Regions from separate parts of the Sporosarcina sp. FSL K6-1540 genome, predicted to be linked through region 2. Evidence: predicted binding sites of a transcription regulator. Region 2 holds the regulator's gene; each other region holds the start of a gene.
The links. The regulator CtsR, encoded in region 2, represses protease genes until heat stress. The targets are predictions, from matches to a motif close to ATGGTCAATAAAGGTCAAACA.
Positions count from the first base shown of each region.

Region 1: the regulator CtsR is predicted to act here: its motif matches at 1,996-2,016, upstream of MKY15_RS00045 (ATP-dependent Clp protease ATP-binding subunit).
Region 3: the regulator CtsR is predicted to act here: its motif matches at 2,069-2,089, upstream of clpP (ATP-dependent Clp endopeptidase proteolytic subunit ClpP).

Region 1 covers NZ_CP152018.1:11,399-14,685, forward strand. The annotation lists gene MKY15_RS00045 (ATP-dependent Clp protease ATP-binding subunit) at 1-1,921, opposite strand, end outside; gene MKY15_RS00050 (DUF3219 family protein) at 2,309-2,605, shown strand; gene MKY15_RS00055 (MalY/PatB family protein) at 2,834-3,287, opposite strand, start outside.
Region 2 covers NZ_CP152018.1:1,914,191-1,917,477, forward strand. The annotation lists gene MKY15_RS08705 (hypothetical protein) at 1-595, shown strand, start outside; gene MKY15_RS08710 (CtsR family transcriptional regulator) at 1,574-2,044, shown strand; gene MKY15_RS08715 (UvrB/UvrC motif-containing protein) at 2,077-2,631, shown strand; gene MKY15_RS08720 (protein arginine kinase) at 2,621-3,287, shown strand, end outside.
Region 3 covers NZ_CP152018.1:2,460,495-2,463,781, reverse strand. The annotation lists gene MKY15_RS11550 (TPM domain-containing protein) at 1-612, opposite strand, end outside; gene MKY15_RS11545 (LemA family protein) at 609-1,187, opposite strand; gene clpP (ATP-dependent Clp endopeptidase proteolytic subunit ClpP) at 1,365-1,985, opposite strand; tRNA gene MKY15_RS11535 (tRNA-Arg) at 2,176-2,247, shown strand; gene MKY15_RS11530 (hypothetical protein) at 2,375-2,644, shown strand; gene MKY15_RS11525 (serine hydrolase domain-containing protein) at 3,115-3,287, opposite strand, start outside.

The DNA of each region.
Region 1 (3,287 bases), 1.9 Mb from region 2:
CTTCGATTGTTACTTGTAAATCAACAAGCATTAAGTCCACGATTTCCAGTAGATGTTCCTCTGTTAATTCGTTAAATGAAACAATTGCATCGAAACGATTGAGAAATTCAGGTTTGAAATAATCGCCCAACATTTCGAGTTTTGTAACGGACTCATGTACTGTTTGATTGAAACCGACACTCACTTTTTTGTCACCTGTTCCAGCATTACTTGTCATAACAATGACCGTATCTTTGAAACTGACTGTCCGACCATGTGAATCTGTTAAGCGGCCATCCTCCATAATCTGAAGGAACATATTTTGAACGTCTGGATGCGCTTTTTCAATTTCGTCAAGGAGTAAAATTGAATACGGATTCCGGCGTACTTGTTCTGTTAATTGACCAGCTTCTTCATGCCCTATATAACCTGGAGGGGAGCCAATAATTTTAGACACAGCATGTTTCTCCATATATTCACTCATGTCGAGGCGTATTAACGTGTCACGTGAACCAAATAATTCTTCTGCCAGGACTTTTGTGATTTCTGTTTTACCAACACCCGTTGGGCCAACAAATAAGAAAGAGCCAATGGGACGATTTTTGGCTTTAAGTCCCGCACGGCTACGACGAATTGCTTTTGCGATTTTATCGACCGCCTCTTCTTGACCGATGACTTTTTTGCTGAGATTTTCCTGAAGACCTTTCATTTTCACTTGTTCTGCTGCTTGTAGTTTTGTCACAGGAATTCCTGTTTTCTCTTCGACAATTAACTCAATATCTGCAACAGAAACTTCTATTTTTTCCGCTTCCCCACTCTGTTTCGCTTCTTCCAATTGTTTACGTAATTGAATTTCCTCAAAACGTAAATTTGCCGCTTTTTCATAGTCTTCCACTTCTGCTGCTTGTTCTTTTTCTTGAATGATTTCGCCGAGACGCATACCAATTGAATCTAAATCTGAATTAGTGGTGACATGTGTAAGGTTTAAACGTGACCCGACTTCATCCATCAAGTCAATCGCTTTGTCCGGTAAAAAACGATCTTGAATATAGCGTTGTGATAAGGTAACAAAAGCTTGCACCGCTTCATCTGTATAGCGTACTTCATGGAAATTTTCGTAACGTCCTTTTAACCCGTTTAAGATTTTAATCGTATCTTCTGCAGATGGTTCCTTGACGATAATCGGTTGGAACCGACGTTCAAGTGCAGCATCTTTTTCGATTTGACGATATTCTTTCAATGTCGTTGCCCCAATGAGTTGCAAGCCCCCCCGTGCTAAGGCTGGCTTCAAAATATTGCCGGCATCCATTTGCGATCCTTCTGTTGAACCTGCACCAACGAGCAAGTGAATTTCATCAATGAATAAAATTACATCTGTTCGGGCTTGAAGTTCTTCAATTAGTTGTTTCATCCGCTCTTCAAACTGACCACGAATGCCCGTATTGGTAACAAGTGAAGCAACGTCTAATAAGTACACTTCTTTATTCAGTAGTTTCATCGGTACATCGCCTTCGAGGATTTTTACTGCGAGCCCCTCGGCGATTGCTGTTTTACCAACTCCAGGCTCACCTATTAGCACTGGGTTGTTTTTATTTCTTCTATTTAGCGTTTCGATGACACGTCTCACTTCTTGATCACGTCCGATGACCGGGTCAATCAGTCCTTTTCTTGCTTCGTCTGATATATTTTTACCAAGTTGGTCTAACAAACCGTTGCCGTGACCTTCTTCTGTTTGCTTTGTTTGAGTTTTTGCCTGTTGGCCACCGTTTGCTTTGAAAAAGTGATTCGCATTGTCACTAAATGACGGCATCTTGCCTGCCTGTAATTGACCTTGGATTTCTTGAAAGCACGTAAGACACATATTGATGTGCATACCTTGCTGATTCACTTGAAATCTTAAACTCATCGTCGCTTCGTTTTTACCACAATGTTGACACTGCATATTCGTTTCCTCCCTTTATCTTCATTTATCTTTCCCGCTTGGCTTTGACTATATTTGATCTATGAATTTATTGTACACTGACCTTTTTTGACTTTCAAGAAACTTGCTTGAATGTCTTTGATTTCCCCAATGAATCCTCATGCCCAAACAGAGTATCAACATTTAGGATTGGTATCGTCTGAAGAGCTATATGTTCTTGTTCCTCCTGATGTTACTAGCGTAATTGTGCATAGTCGTGGGTATTGTCTTTGTGTCATATGAAGCTGGGCAACCGCAACAAGTCTAAATTGTGTATACCGAAAGTATGCGTGCTTACAAAACAATAATGTCTAGTGTATCATTGACTTTTCAAGTCAATACCTAGAAATTGAAATAGGAGTGATTCTCTTGACCAGTACAATTATTTTAAATGAAAAAGTAATTCATTTATGTAGTTATGAAGACGAAAAAGTAAATGGATTATATAAAGTTTCAGTTGAATTTAACGTAACAAGTGATGATTACCATGACATTACAACTTTACTTTACAATGGAACTTTTGACGTGAATATTCCTGAGCAAGACTTACTTTTTAGAGGAACGATTCATAATTATTCTACTTCCATTACAAATTTGTACGTAAAAGATCAAATCGGAAAGTTTAAATTGACTTTGTTAGAAGTGAGTCATAAAGAAGAGGAGTAGAATGGAGTTTAACGAGATTAAGCATATTTGTTCAGTTCCCGTTCTCTTTAAATAAAAATCGGTACCTATGCAACAAATAACAACGAACAATTCATACAATTACATAAGAATTTAAATGACACTAGATATTGAAAAAAATACCTAGCCCATGCCTAATAATCATGTAATTTTAGTGGATTATCAGAATTGTTCCATGCATAGGTACCTGATATTTATTTTAGTCAGGATTTATAACAGCAATTGAATGATCGCTTCTTTCATTTGTTGAGCTGCTTTCTCTACTGTTGAGCGAGAGCAAGCAAGGTTCATACGGACAAATCCTTCGCCTCCAGGGCCAAAGACATACCCTTGATTTAAAGCGACTTTTGCTTTAGAGAGGAACAATTTTTCCAACTCTTCGGGCGTGAGTCCCAATTCCCGACAATCAATCCAAGCCAGATAAGTCGCTTCTAGTGGTAATACTTTTAATACGGGTAAATTGGATTTGAAATACTTCGTAATGAAGTGCAAATTTCCTTCAACATAGTCAAGAACTTCCTCCAGCCATTGTCCACCGTGATTATACGCGGCCTCTGTGGCAAGTGCACCAAATGAGTTCGACATAGTAACAGCGTATTTATCGCCTTCCATTACAAACTTCTCTCGTAGCGCTTTATTGGAAATTATGATATTCGATGTTTGT
Region 2 (3,287 bases):
TCCAAAAGAAGGTGTCGACTCGATGCTTGGCTATGCGTTGACGGATGGTAAGACAGGAAAAGCAACGTATTATTCAGGTAATCTGGAAGAGTCCTATATGGATTCGCAAGGGGCACTGCAGATTATCGAGAAGAAATTCATCGAAAAGAAATGGTCCGGCGAAATGCCGGTCTTGTATAACTTCTACGGAGAAGCGAGTTGGTTAACGCCAGTGCTCGATTCAAATGGATTCCTGCAAAATTACTTCATTGTATCAGCAGCGAATCCGGAAATATCGGTTTACGGCAATACGCCGAACGAAGCATTGAAATTGTATAAGACAGCTCTTCAGCGCGGAGGTAGCAGTGTAGATGGTAGCTCGAGTGCGGAAGAGGCGAAAGCGGCTGTAACGGTCGTGCGTGTATTCAAAGAGCGCGTCGGTGATTTTACACTTGTTTCGTTTTTAGCGGATGATGGACGCAACTTCATCGTCTCTTCGGAAGCTGTGCCACTCTCGATTTATGTTCAACAAGGCGATAAGCTTGTTGTGACATATTTAGAGACGGGTGAACTATTCTTGCCTGTGAAAGAGTTGACGAATGTTAGCATGGAATAACGGAAATGGAGTGCAAGGCGAATTCGCCTTGCACTCCATTTTTAGTTGCTATATATGTTGAATTAAAGAATCCCATTGAATCTACTGTGGCGCTCAATAAGGAGAGAGTATTAATTCGGAGGCCGCTGAAAAAGTCCTGTTTCCTTCAATCCCGTTGATTTCCGTTCCGAGCGGACGCTTTCCGCGGGCACGGCTTCAGCCTCCTCGTCACTGCGTTCCTGTGGGGTCTTCAGCTCGCGCTGTTCCCGCTGGAGTCGCCGCTCTTCACTACAATCAACTAGTTCTTACTATTAAAAAAGAACTTTTTCAGTGGCTTCTTAATTCGGGGTGTGGATTGTAGAACGCTTGGCGCTTTGGCGAGCCCGTTGCCGCGCCTGCACTAGGGTGTTTATTATCGAGAGAAATGTGGTTTTGAGATGTATATGCCGAGACTATAATGTGATTACTAGTTGATACTACTTATAGTCAAGAAAGACGTACTCCAACTTGCAGATTTCATCACAGATAATGAAATGCTCTTTCTCACATTGACCATCCAGCGAAGGCGCGACTTCGTGGTAGCCGGAGCGATAAGACTGAAAGTGGTCTTCTTTCTGGCTTATCGCGGGAGGCATCCACAAAGCGTCGAAGCGGTATTGGTAGGAGTTCTATTTCATTCCAAGTATTAGAATTTCCGGCGGCCTACCAATAGCCCTTGTAAAGCGTATACATCGTATTCCTCTGTTCAACAAATATAGAAAACTATAAAGTCTCGTACAGTGGATAACCTGCAAAAGGAGCTATTCCACGTCCGAACTCTTATGCTTCTGAACAGGCGCTTCCACTTTTGTTTTTTCGTACGGTTAAAACGTATTGTCACATGCCGATACTTGTTAAGTCTGGTGCGTATCGATTGCGGAACATGCGGAATATCATGTACAATCAAGTCAAAGATAGTCAAAGTCAACGGCTTATCCCCCGTATGAAAGAGGTGAGGGTATGAGAAACATTTCCGACATTATTGAAGGATATTTGAAAGCAATAATCGAAGAGGGACAGTGTGGAACCATCGAAATTAAGCGCAATGAAGTCGCTGAAAAGTTCCAGTGCGTCCCGTCTCAAATCAATTATGTTATTAAGACCCGCTTCACGGCGGAGCGTGGTTATGCGGTTGAATCGAAGCGTGGAGGCGGTGGCTACATACGTATTTTCCGCGTTCAGGCGAATTCCCGTAAAGAATTGATAGAACATATTTTAGGCGGTATCCAATCGGGAGCCTCTTATACGATGGCTTTAGATGTTGTTTACAGACTAATTGAAGAAGAAGTCATAACGGAGCGCGAATCAAAGCTCATTCTTGCTGCGGTTGATAGAAGAACTATCCATCAGCCACTTCCAGACCGCGATATCATGCGTGCACGCATTTTACAAGCAATGCTCTTGACGCTTATTTACGAACAGCGTAACTAATCACCAATCCAACTGATATGAGGTGGCTTTCGATGATATGTGAAAATTGTAAAGAACGAACTGCGTCCATTACGATTACGCAAGAAAGTGTAGTCGGATCGCTGGAACGCCATTTATGTGAGAAATGCGCATTTCAATCACAAACATTCCATTTCGACCCCAATCAAGAGCCGTTGTCCATTCAGCAGTTCCTATCTCACTGGTTTAGCGGTTCTGATCCTTTCCAGGCACAACCGCAAACGCGGGGAGAGTCGTTTGAAGGACCCGAATGTCCCTCATGTGGTTTAACGTTTCCGAAGTTCCTTGATATTGGGAAGTTTGGCTGTGCCGACTGTTATGACACATTTCGTGGCAGCTTACCGCAAGTTTTTGGCAAGCTTCACAATGGCCATTCAACTCATACCGGGAAAGTACCGGTTTCATTTAATGAAATATATGCAGTTAAAAAGAAAATTGAAGAGATCCGAGTGAAGATGAAAGAAGCTGTAGAAGCTGAGCATTTTGAAGAAGCGGCAGCTTTGCGTGATGAAGCGAATACACTAAAGCAACACCTTTCCCTTGGAGGTGAAGAAAACGATGTCGATTGAAAAATTCATGCGTGATGCGGTAACCCCTTGGATGACTGCTTACGGAGAGCACTCGGACATCGTTATGTCGACGCGAATTCGACTTGCACGCAACTTGACAGGCTATCGTTTTCCTATCGCGTTCACTGAAGAAGAAGCGATGGCGGTAGACAGAGCGGTTACGGGTGTTTTGCTTGATACCATGCAAAGTGGCTATTCCTATACTAAGATGTCCGATTTACCTGCATTGGAACGCCAAGTACTTGTTGAAAAACATCTGATCAGTCCGCAACTCGCAATTCCTGACAGGCATGGCGCAGTTCTTCTATCAGAAGACGAGACCATAAGTGTCATGGTGAATGAGGAGGACCATATCCGCATTCAATGCATCTATCCTGGGTTACAGCTTGAGGATGCCTATAAACAGGCTGATCAGGTTGACGATTACCTTGAAAAAGAACTGCCGTATGCTTTTGATGAAGACTTTGGTTATTTGACAAGCTGTCCATCGAATACGGGAACCGGCATGCGCGCATCTGTGATGATGCATTTACCGGCACTTACAATGACGAAGCAGATTGATCGTATTATCCCGGCTATCTCACGGCTTGGAATCATCGTCCGAGGGAGTTATGGCGAAGGAAGTGAAGCACCTGGCAATGTCTATCAAGTGTCAA
Region 3 (3,287 bases), 550 kb from region 2:
GACAATGTAAATAATGATGAAAAGGATGACGGGGAATGGAATACCGAATCCCCCATCACTTGAGTCGGAATCTATAGTTGTGACGGGCACATCCGCGCCATCCCATCCATATTCAGCTGCGATTTCATTGTAGAATGATTTATATGCTTCCATGATCGCCATGTCAGGCTGTTGCTTATTCAAATAAGGAACAGCTACTTCATCCATTATACTTCCGACTTTTCCGTCCGGAAGGGCACCCTCTAATCCATACCCGACCGATAGTTCGAAATGTCGTTTACCATCGGAATTTTTCTCTGTTGTAACAACTAGCAAAGCTCCGTTATTTTTTTCCTTATTGCCTAATTTAAATTCCCTAAGCTTCTCTACTGCATATTCCTCAACTGGCTTATCGCCTATGCTCGGGAGGATCAATACCGCAAGTTCCGCTGTCGTAGCATTATTTAATTGAATCCCATATTGCTCAAGTTCCGCTTTCTGTTCAGCGGACAACACATTCGCAGTATCTTGAACGACCGGAACAGCAGCATCAGCCGAAAACACTGCTGAGTTTAACGATGTAAAAATAATCAGACATGCCGTCACCAGTATGCGGACAGCTTTTCTAATCATTCCTTGTCATCTCCAAAATCGACATTCGGCGCTTCATTTGCAGCTGCATCGGCTTTAAAGTATTCCTTTTCATCATATCCGAAAATAGATGCAACGATTTTTCCGGGGAATCTTTTCACTTGCCTATTGTAATTGGCGACTACGTCGTTATAATCCTTACGCGCAACGCCCAGACGGTTTTCAGTTCCGGCCAGTTCATCCATCAGCTTAGTGAAATTTTCATTTGCTTTTAAATCAGGATAATTCTCAACGACGACAAGAAGACGACTAAGCGCACCCGCTAAGTCAGCGTTTGCATCCGCTTGTTCTGCGGGCCCATTTGCTCCGGCAAGTCTTGCACGGGAATCTGCAATGTCACTGATAATCTCTTTTTCATGGCTCGCGAAACCTTTAACCGTGCTTACCAAGTTCGGTATCAGATCGAGCCTCCGTTGTAGTTGATTTTCAACTTGTGCATACGCCTGGTCCACATCTTCTTCTAAATTAACGAATTTGTTATAACTTGGAACCAGTATCATAGCCAAAACTGCAAGTATGATTACGATTACCGCAATTGGTCCTAAAACTTTTTTCATGTTAACACTCCTCACGAGTTAGTTACTTTCATTTACCCTCTCGAACACCGTGCCGAAACTTTTTCTACAGTAGTATATACAGTATGACGATTGAAAAGGTTTCATTTATTCTGCGGCAACGTTTTTTAGCCACCAAAAAACCGGCTTCCCATAGTGGAAAGCCGGCTTTCGTAGAACTTATTTAGATTCAGGTTTAGTTTTAGCTCCGTCTTTCATGTCACTGCGTGTAATAATATGGTCAATTAAACCATATTCTTTCGCACGTTCAGCTGTCATGAAATTGTCGCGGTCCGTATCTCTCGCAATTACTTCAACCGATTGGCCAGTACGCTCAGCAAGAATCAAGTTTAGTTTTTCACGAGTGAAAAGGATATGTTTTGCAGCAATTTCAATTTCTGTTGCTTGCCCTTGTGCTCCACCTAATGGTTGGTGAATCATTACTTCTGCGTTAGGAAGCGCATAACGTTTCCCTTTAGTACCCGCCGCTAGTAGGAACGATCCCATAGATGCAGCCATTCCCATACAAATTGTTTGGATGTCAGGTTTGATGAATTGCATTGTGTCAAAAATCGCCATACCAGCAGTGACGCTTCCCCCGGGGCTATTAATGTAGATGGAAATATCTTTATCCGGATCTTCTGCTTCTAAAAATAGGAGTTGAGCAACGATAGAGTTCGCAACGTTGTCATCGATTCCACTTCCAAGCATGATAATACGGTCTTTCAATAGACGTGAATAGATGTCGTAAGCACGCTCACCGCGGCTAGTCTGTTCAATTACTGTAGGTATTAGATTCATTCTATTTCCTCCTTCAAGCTGGATAGTGTTGTCTACCTATTGAAACATAACTTCGTTTCAACTGTAACTTTATCATACATAGTATGGTCAACGAAGGTCAAATATAACGCTTTCAAAATAAGCATTGCATTCATTGACCTACACCAGTATAATAAGTCTAGTCTGCTGCAAAAGATAGCCGATTTGTAACGCCCTCGTGGTGCAACGGATAGCACGTGAGCCTCCGAAGCTTAAGATGTGAGTTCGATTCTCGCCGAGGGCATATGATTACAACAATTTTACCCGTCATTGTTCATTCAATGGCGGGTATTTTCTATTCCCAATCACCACGAATTCAAAACGCACCGGTTACAGTCATCCACAGAAATAATTGACCGGGTGATGAGAATATGAAAAAACGAAAACAAATTGATTCAGCGCTAATAAACGACATTCTAAGGGTTACCAATCTAGCCAAGCCGCAAACAATTCTATCGACTCAATCAGTCATTGACGAATTCCACCGATTCAACATGGCGAAAGGTTTGTCGGAATGGACAATTTCATCTTATGCAATGCGAGCGTGGGGTAAACGAATGTACGGAAGCAAACAGTATGAAGAACGACTAGCCAAAAGAAAAAAAGTATTCATCCGCATAATTTTTCACATGGAAGCATAATTGTGATATAGAAGTTAAATAATATTGTTGATGATTCATTAATAAGAAAGACCATTTACGGTCCTTTTTTGAAGTATTCTTCTTCGCCTAACGAATCCATTAGTTTAATAACTTTCAGCAATATGAACAATTTTTCGAATAACTAAATTAACTTTCTCGTTGTCTTTAATTACAAACAAATGGTCCGCTTCATTTTCTATGTAACGTTGCACATTCTATAGAGATATTGTCATTTATAAGTTTTCACTTTAACTCTTGACCTTTAATAAAACTCAAATGCTCTTTTTTTGGTTTTTCTCCGGTTTTGAGTGAAGCGAAAAATCGTTCTTTCCTATCTTGAATAAAATAAATAAGCAAGGGTGTATGCTACATGCACCTCAGTAGACATAACACCTGTTCACGGAAAAGGCAGCTGATTTGTATAATAATCATATTCAAATCCACCTTTGATACTTGTAAAATCATCCTTACTATATATCTAACAGAATATCGATAATTCTACGACTAACTAGACGATGGATAGTACTATCAAAGTTTAACAATACAGCTACACCCATTCTTTCTTCCGGTACTAACGAAAGTAACGCTCGTACTGCTAATTGACCTCCCCCATGTTCTATAATTGTTTGCCCCTTATATTTTT